2 regions of the Neobacillus sp. DZ-9 genome follow, and region 2 is predicted to be linked to the other one. Evidence: a T-box and tRNA genes for the amino acid it is inferred to sense, from the RefSeq annotation. Region 2 holds a T-box; the other holds one or more tRNA genes.
The links. A T-box is a leader RNA that pairs with one kind of tRNA and senses whether it is charged. The one in region 2 lies ahead of serS (serine--tRNA ligase), so its partner is inferred to be a tRNA-Ser.

Region 1: it encodes a tRNA-Ser, which carries the amino acid that the T-box ahead of serS (serine--tRNA ligase) is inferred to sense. The anticodon was not compared.

The regions. Positions count from the first base shown of each region.
Region 1 covers NZ_JCAIOL010000006.1:71,669-76,089, forward strand. Annotated here, with positions in the region: gene AC59HZ_RS17815 (H-type small acid-soluble spore protein) at 1-155, opposite strand, end outside; gene AC59HZ_RS17820 (hypothetical protein) at 277-447, shown strand; gene AC59HZ_RS17825 (hypothetical protein) at 518-661, shown strand; gene AC59HZ_RS17830 (globin domain-containing protein) at 801-1,157, shown strand; RNA gene rnpB (RNase P RNA component class B) at 1,333-1,716, opposite strand; tRNA gene AC59HZ_RS17840 (tRNA-Ser) at 1,972-2,053, shown strand; tRNA gene AC59HZ_RS17845 (tRNA-His) at 2,062-2,137, shown strand; tRNA gene AC59HZ_RS17850 (tRNA-Tyr) at 2,145-2,215, shown strand; RNA gene ffs (signal recognition particle sRNA small type) at 2,215-2,300, shown strand; gene AC59HZ_RS17860 (class I SAM-dependent methyltransferase) at 2,375-2,986, opposite strand; gene AC59HZ_RS17865 (heavy-metal-associated domain-containing protein) at 3,198-3,398, opposite strand; gene AC59HZ_RS17870 (hypothetical protein) at 3,448-3,603, opposite strand; gene AC59HZ_RS17875 (crotonase/enoyl-CoA hydratase family protein) at 4,106-4,421, shown strand, end outside.
Region 2 covers NZ_JCAIOL010000028.1:7,719-12,139, reverse strand. Annotated here, with positions in the region: gene guaB (IMP dehydrogenase) at 1-526, shown strand, start outside; gene AC59HZ_RS30755 (serine hydrolase) at 728-2,047, shown strand; T-box leader at 2,287-2,512, shown strand; gene serS (serine--tRNA ligase) at 2,563-3,843, shown strand; tRNA gene AC59HZ_RS30745 (tRNA-Ser) at 4,062-4,154, shown strand.

The sequences.
Region 1 (4,421 bases), on a different contig from region 2:
GGGACAAGACGTTTCTCATCGTGGGTTCCCCTTTGAGTGACAAACGCCATGCCAGTTGTATCTTGAATGCTTTCGATCCATACAGGAATACCATGATATTTAACGGAAATCTCTTCATCTGCTGCAAAAATCTCTTTCACTCTATTTAGGTTCATTATTTTCACCTCAAAGTTATTTTTCCAAATTTGTTTCAACAATATAAGTAAAATCATATTCCGTATAAGGAACGGTATTTAACACAAAATATGATAAATTTGAGTTAAATGGGGGATTCAAATGTTAAATGAGAACAATAAACCCGAAAATTCTTCGGACCCGAGCGTTATGGAGCAGCCATTACTATCAACTGGTTCTACTGAAGCAGGTTTTAATTGGAACCCTGACGACAAGGAAAAGGCTCAAAAACCGAGGATTGGTAATACCGTAGTTGGGGATGAAGGGCAGTAGTGTTGACCTTAAAGTTAAAAAAACTATTTACGTATTTAAAAAAAGATATTGAAAGGACAACAAATAATCCATGAAAAATCAACGAATTCCAGAGCATAAATTGAATACAACAAACACGGTGGGGCAGGCAATTGAAAATATAACAAGCAATGATTTAACTGTATCAAATTCAACAGAAAAAATTAATAAACAAAGTACTAATAAAGCTAAATAAGAATGTATGTTCTAATAAATATTTTAGACTCTCTCTTGAACTTGCCTTTGAAACGTGATGTTAATCACAATCAAGAACTGTAGTTTGCACTATAATGATAATAGAAACTACACTTTCAAGGAAAAAGAGGGAATGGTTTATGGCTGTAATATTAGAACAGAAAAAAGTGAATGAGTTGGTAGACCGCTTCTACGAAAAGTTACTAAAGGATTCCTATTATGTAACCATGTTTAATGAAAGAAACGTGGATATTGAATTGCTGAAAAATCGGCAAAGAGTATTTATAAACCGCTTAGTTTCTGATGAGTCTGCACAGGAACAAAGTAAGCAGGAATCACAGGTAAGGGAAAGACATCCGTTCCAAATAGATCCGGAAAGGGCCGAGGTTTGGTTTGGAAAAATGAAAGAGACAATGGATGAAATGGAACTAGATCCTGATGTAAAAGAGCATCTTATTGAAAAAGTAGATGTTTTGTTAAACAAGATAATAAAATGAGCTAATTGAATAGATTAAATTTATTGGACCGGACATATTGTTCGGTCTTTTTATTTTATCGAAAAAAAATAATCCACCCTCGACTCAGGTGGATTACTTTTATTTTTCTATTTATTCATTGGTTAGTTTAACTATATTTATAAATGCTTCTAAAACGATCATATGCTCATGAAATGGCTATAAGCCAGGTTCTGTTCTTCCGTACTGCAATCGGCAGCAAGCCTCGCACTGGAAGTAGCAGTCATGTAACTATCGGCCTATGACCGATTCATCCGTTAGGTTCATTTTCCGCAGGATGATGCCCCTACCTAAATTTGGGTTGCTCGCTCGTGGGGTTTACCCGTTCCACCTTTTCCGTTTCCAGAAAAGCCTCGTCACTGTGGCACTTTCAGGTTATTCTCAGCATATCCCAAAGGACTTAGCATGATTTCACCGCCGTCTGTCAATATCAATATCGACAGCCCACCTTTGCAGATGGCACGAACACTACAGGCATCTCAGCACTGTGCGAGCCTGGACTTTCCTCAGCTCCGTAAAGGAACCGCGACTACTCACCATTTCATGTTTTTCATTCGTTCAGAAGCGACAATGAATACTATATCAGGTTGAATCGGATAAATCTTTAGTTGTTTATTTCCAACTTTTCCAATCAATAAACCCTTATATACTTGTACATATTTAGTATTACCAATATAGTTTTATGGATATACAGGACTTTTGGACTACCAAAATTTACAGCTAGTCCTCAATTCTTATAGATGATATATTTTTGTCATAAGTTCTTCACGGAACTTTGCGATTTAGTTTTTAATAAAGAGAAGTACTGAAGAGGCGCCCCTGCTAAGGGTGTAGGTCGGGTAACCGGCGCGAGGGTTCAAATCCCTTCTTCTCTGCCATAATCATGGCGGCTGTGGCGAAGTGGTTAACGCATCGGATTGTGGTTCCGACATTCGTGGGTTCGATTCCCATCAGCCGCCCCATAATATTTCCCAGTAGCTCAGCGGAAGAGCTATCGGCTGTAAACCGGTCGGTCGTAGGTTCGAGTCCTGCCTGAGGAGTCATAGTCCAACAAGGACACTAAGAACTTGGTCAGGGCGGGAACGCAGCAGCCATAATTAGTGAAATTGTGTGGACTATTACATAGACAGAAAGAGAAAAGGGCTAAACTCTATCTATTTTGAGTTTAGCCCTTTTTATTTGTATAAGAAATTTCCACTTTACCTATGTCCCTTTTTTGAATCAAGAATAATCATAGACGCATCTTGTCCCATGAATATTTTATTTCCTGTATAAAAAGTTTTGAATTTAATATCCCTAAACCCTATTTTAGTCATAATGTCGGTTAGCTCTTCTGGATTAAATCCGTTATGAACAATATCTGAAACTATTTTTTCATTTTTATTAAAATCTACAACCAGCAGATGTCCTCCTTCATCAAGAACATCAAATAATCTTGATAAAACTAATTCAACATCATGAATATGGAGTAGAACCTGAGCCATAAAAATATAGTCGGCATGTAAATTCGATAGACTTTCCTTTTCAATATCAAAGCATAATGTATCTACATTCTGAACATTAAATTCAGTTATTTTTTGGTTTATTTGATTAATCATGTTTTGTGACGTATCCAAAAAAAGCATAGAATTAAACTCGTTTAACAAGTTCATTCCTACAAGACCAGTTCCACACCCAAAATCAATTGCATTCTTACTTTTAGTGTCAACCAAATACTTACGGATGGCATCGGATGATACCTTTGCGATTTGGATTCTTTCAGGAGTATCATATTTATTAGCTATCATTTCAAACTTATCAGTATTTCCCATTATTATCTCTCCAATCAGGCTTATTAAACAAACCTAAACATAAAAAACTTGTCATTATATAGGATACGATTCTGCATATCACAATTCAACTAATTGCTTCTTTAGTTGAATACCCGATCCTATGGCAACGATATATAGGGAAGAAGATACTTTTCCTATAATTAATACATGAAAAAGGACAATCCACAAGGACTGTCCTTTTTTGACGCCTTTATTCTTTAAGCAGGAACCCATTTTGTAATATCGTGTTCCTGATTTTTTCTTGGGAAAGTTCATTCTCATTGTACTCTATTTTTACTTCTCCATCTTCAGTATCTACTAATGCCCTTTCAATGCCATCCATTCCGGATAGAATCGTTTCCAGCGTCTGAATAGACTGAATTTTACCTGCTTCCTTTAAATTAACAGTCATGTCTGCCAATGGGGATCATCCTTCCAGATATTCTACATATTGACTGGATTTATTGCTTTTTTTCATTCACAGCCTTGTTTAGTAATCGGTTATTTTCTAATCCATTTTCGCTAAAAGCGTTGTCGTTATCTAAGCTATTGGTTATACTTGCTTGATCTAAATTAGTATCTTTGTCAGTTGGTTGAATATTTGTTGTTTTCGCCATCTGTCTTCATCCTTCCTATCTTATAATTTTTGCACCTTTTAATTTTGCCTTTTTTGAAGCTAAAAATGTAACAAGTTTGAAAAATTGACTAACTTCCTGTCAGAAAATAGATAAAAGGATTTGGAGTTTTACACACCAGCTGTCATATTGATAGCTTTTTTTATTTGGCTCTGTTAAAGGTAAATGTTGATATTGATAGCGTATTCCGCAGAAAACTCAAGCAAATATACAAAAACACTGTTACTTACAATAGCTGAATTGGAGGAACATTGTAAAAATGGATCCGAGTTTTACTAAATATGTGTTGGTTCACAAGTAAGGAGAACCTTGACAATAAAGATTCCCCTTTAGATTCATTAATTATCAACATTAAAGTTTAACAGAGCATTATATTTTAATGACAGTAGAAACGGACAAGTTTCGACTTGGACGGTGTTTTATAATGGTTATTGTTGGAAGGGAAATGAGAAAAGCCAAAAAGGCATATAGGGAGGTTTTGAAAATGACTATACTGTTTGAGAAGAATGGGAAGGTTTGTACAATTACCATAAATCGGCCGGAGGTTAAAAACGCAGTTGACCGAAAGACAGCTAAAGAGCTTGCGGATGCTTTTCGAGAATTCGAAAAGGATGAAACGTTACGAGTTGCCGTCTTACATGGAACTGGCGGGACCTTTTGTGCTGGAGCTGATTTGAAAGCCCTATCTATAAATGAAGGAAATGAAATGAATATGAACATGTCAAAGGATGGTCCGATGGGTCCCAGCCGAATGCATTTATCAAAACCTGTGATTGCAGCAGTTTCAGGATACGCAGTTG
Region 2 (4,421 bases):
AGGTGTAGGTGTTCCACAAATTACCGCTGTTTATGATTGTGCAACAGAAGCAATGAAGCATGGAAAAACAATTATTGCCGATGGCGGAATTAAATTCTCAGGGGATATTGTCAAAGCGCTCGCAGCCGGCGGTCATGCCGTCATGCTTGGAAGTTTATTAGCTGGGGTAACTGAAAGCCCAGGAGAAACGGAAATCTTCCAAGGACGCCGCTTTAAAGTTTACCGGGGAATGGGCTCCGTTGCCGCGATGGAAAAAGGTTCAAAGGACCGTTATTTCCAAGAAGATAATAAAAAGTTTGTTCCAGAGGGAATTGAGGGCCGCATTCCATATAAAGGGCCACTATCCGAAACAATTTACCAGCTGATTGGCGGTCTTCGTTCAGGAATGGGGTATTGCGGAACAAAAGACCTGTATGATTTAAGAACAAAAGCACAATTCATCAAAATGACGGGTGCAGGCCTACGAGAAAGCCACCCGCATGATGTACAAATCACAAAAGAAGCACCAAACTATTCAAACATATAATTTTTAAACAGAGGGGCTAGTGAGCCTCTCTGTTTTTTTATGAAAAAAGTCCTGCCTAGTACAAAAAATGGATGTAAGATGGGTCGATGCTCTGTCTATGATTTACTAGGCAGTTATGATAAAATAACCAAGGTGTAATAAAACGTTGGAGGGTTATATATAGTGAACAAACATGTTTATCAAAAATGCATTGCCGGCTTCATGGCAATCATGTTGTTTTTCAGCCTATTTGCCGGGGCGAGTTCAGCCAAGGCAGAAGCAGCTTTAAATGTAAGTGCAGACGGTGCGATTTTAGTCGATGGAGAAACAGGTAAGGTTTTATACGAAAAGAATGCAGATACTGTACTAGGAATTGCTAGTATGACGAAAATGATGACGGAGTATCTATTACTAGAGTCCGTAAAAAAGGGGAAAGTGAAATGGGACCAAGAATACACTCCAAGTGACCTTGTGTATAAAATCTCCCAGAGAACAGATCTTTCCAATGTTCCATTAAGACCAGATGATAAATATACAATCCGTGAGTTATATGAGGCGATGGCGATTTACTCTGCCAATGCCGCAACCATTGCGATTGCTGAAAAAATTGGCGGTTCGGAAACGAACTTCGTTAAAATGATGAATGATAAAGCAAAGAAGTTGGGATTGAAGGATTATAAATTCGTTAATTCCACTGGTTTAAATAATCGTGATTACAATGGAATGCAGCCGGAAGGAACAGGTGCGGAGGATGAAAACGTAATGTCATCTCGTGCCGTTGCCAAATTAGCGTTCCATTTAATTAATGATTTCCCAGAAGTACTAAAAACTGCAAGTACGCCAAAGAAAACCTTTAGAGAAGGCACAACCGACCAGATTAAGATGGATAACTGGAACTGGATGCTGCCATCTTTAACGTACGGCTATGAAGGTATGGACGGGCTTAAAACAGGTACAACAGATTTCGCTGGCTACTGCTTCACCGGAACGGCGAGCCGTGATGGCAAGCGATTTATCACAGTTGTACAAAATGCCAAAGATGCTAGCGGCCAAGGCGGCTATAAGGCGCGTTTCGACGAAACAAGAAAAATGATGGATTATGCGTTTAGCAATTACACAAAAGAAGAAGTGGTTCCAAAGCATTATCAAGTGAAGGACCACAAAACAATCCCTGTTATTAAAGGGAAAAGCGATCAGGTAAAGATCTATACCAAATCAGCCATCAACATGGTGATTTTAAATGGTGAGAAGAAAGAGTATAAACCTGTTTTGGTATTAGATAAAAATAAGGTGAATAAAAAAGGTGAATTAACAGCTCCAATTAAAAAAGGCGATAAGATTGGAACGTTAACAGTTCAACCGAAAAATGGCGAAAAGGTCAGCTTCTTAACGGAAGAAGGTCAAAAGAAGGTTCAGGTCGATGTCATTGCGGCGCAGGATGTTGAAAGGGCAAACTGGTTTGTGTTAATGATGAGAGGCATTGGCAATTTCTTCGGCGATGTATGGCACGGGATTGCCAATACCGTTAAGGGCTGGTTTTAATCCTCACGTTTATATGGGAATATAAGCTATTTTAAAAAAGGATTCTTGTCTTGACAGGAATCCTTTTTTGTTGCTTTAATGATTTTATGGAAAAAATTAATTCCGACATTTTTCGTGGAATTTGCCTCACGGCTTACTTCGTGGAAATGGTGAAGGAAGCAAAGGCAAAGCAATTAGTATAGAACTGGTTGCATTTGGATAAATTATATAGTAAATTAAGTAATACAAAATCCATATTGTTTAAAGCAATGAGAGGAACTAGTAACAAGAAGATTATTCTTGAAGAGAGCCGGTGGCTGGTGTGAACCGGTGGATAAAGCTTGTGAATCCCTCCTCGAGTAAGGTACGGAACGTCTTTTTTGTAAAGGCCAGTAAGTACTTTCGGTACAAAACCGTTAACGTTTTTGAGGTGGACAGTTTCGGCTGTCAACCAGGGTGGTAACGCGGGTAACTCTCGTCCCTGTTTTTGGGGCGGGAGTTTTTTGTTTTTATTTTTAAAAAGGGAGTGTAGTGGGATGTTAGATATTAAAGTATTAAGAGCGAATTTTGCGGAGGTTAAAGAAAAGCTGCAAAATCGCGGTGAAGATTTAACAGATCTGGGCCGATTTGAAGAGCTTGACTTAAAACGACGTGAACTAATTGTTGAATCTGAAAAATTGAAAAGCCGTCGGAATGAAGTTTCTCAGCAGGTTGCAGCATTAAAACGCGAAAAACAGGATGCTGATCATTTGATTACGGAAATGCGCGAAGTGGGTGACCGCATTAAAACACTAGATGAGGAGCTTAGAGGTGTAGAAGAGACATTGGAATTATTGCTGCTCAGCATTCCGAATATTCCACATGAATCTGTTCCTGTCGGTGAAACAGAAGATGATAATGTCGAAATCAAAAAGTGGGGTCAAGTGCGTGAGTTTGAATTTGAAGCAAAGCCACACTGGGATATAGCTGACCATTTAGGAATTCTCGATTTTGAACGGGCAGGAAAAGTAACTGGAAGCCGTTTTGTCTTTTACAAAGGGCTTGGGGCACGATTAGAGCGAGCGTTAATGAGCTTTATGCTAGATTTGCATGTTGATGAGCATGGATATACCGAAATCCTGCCGCCATACATGGTAAACCGAACAAGCATGACGGGCACAGGGCAGTTGCCGAAGTTTGAAGAGGATGCCTTTTTAATTGAAAGTGAAGATTATTTCCTCATTCCGACTGCAGAGGTGCCGGTTACCAACTATCACCGTGATGAAATCTTAAGCGGCGAGGAGCTGCCAATCCGCTTTGCGGCGTACAGCGCATGTTTCCGTTCAGAGGCAGGTTCAGCCGGCCGAGATACCCGCGGGTTGATTCGCCAGCACCAATTCAATAAGGTAGAGCTTGTAAAGTTTGTGAAGCCTGAGGATTCTTATGAGGAGCTTGAAAAGCTGACAAATGATGCAGAAAGAGTGTTGCAGCTTCTGGAACTTCCATACCGCGTTCTAAGCATGTGCACGGGTGACCTAGGGTTTACTGCCGCGAAAAAGTATGACATTGAGGTTTGGATTCCAAGCTATGGAACTTACCGCGAAATCTCTTCTTGCAGTAATTTTGAAGCATTCCAGGCGAGACGGGCTAATATCCGCTTCCGCCGCGACCCTAAGGCAAAGCCTGAACATGTTCATACACTTAACGGATCTGGCCTTGCGATTGGCCGCACGGTGGCTGCTATTTTGGAAAATTATCAGCAGGAAGACGGCAGTGTCGTGATTCCAGCCGTACTGCGACCATATATGGGCAACCGCGAGGTCATTAAGCCTTTATAAAAAAATTGCAACTTTGAGAATTGTCTAGCTGCAGCGCCTAGGGGCTCGAGGTCATAAGCCAATCCGTCGAAAAGGTTATAAAGCAACCTTCCCGCCGGCACGTCTTATTCTTGTCGCCCCTAGGAAAAAATGAACTACTTTTTTCCCCTGATCAAGGCGCTTCCACTTTTCCTCTTGACATGCTAGTCATATTATGATAAATTATCTTTTGTTGATACGGAGGAATACCCAAGTCCGGCTGAAGGGATCGGTCTTGAAAACCGACAGGCGGGTTAAACCGCGCGGGGGTTCGAATCCCTCTTCCTCCGCCACAATATACTTACAATCGCGCATAAAACTGGAGATAAAAATTCGTTACATATACATGTAGCGGATTTTTTTTATTTAGAGGAGATTTTTAATTGAGAGAGAGGCTCCAAATGCCGTAGGATGTCCCAAAAAGGGAGTAACGGTAATTAGGAGAGGCTTCAAATGCCGTAGGATATCCCAAAAAGGGAGTAACGGTAATTAGGAGAGGTTCCAAATGCCCGAGGAGGCCCAAAAATAAGAGTAACGGTAATTAGGAGAGGCTCCAAATG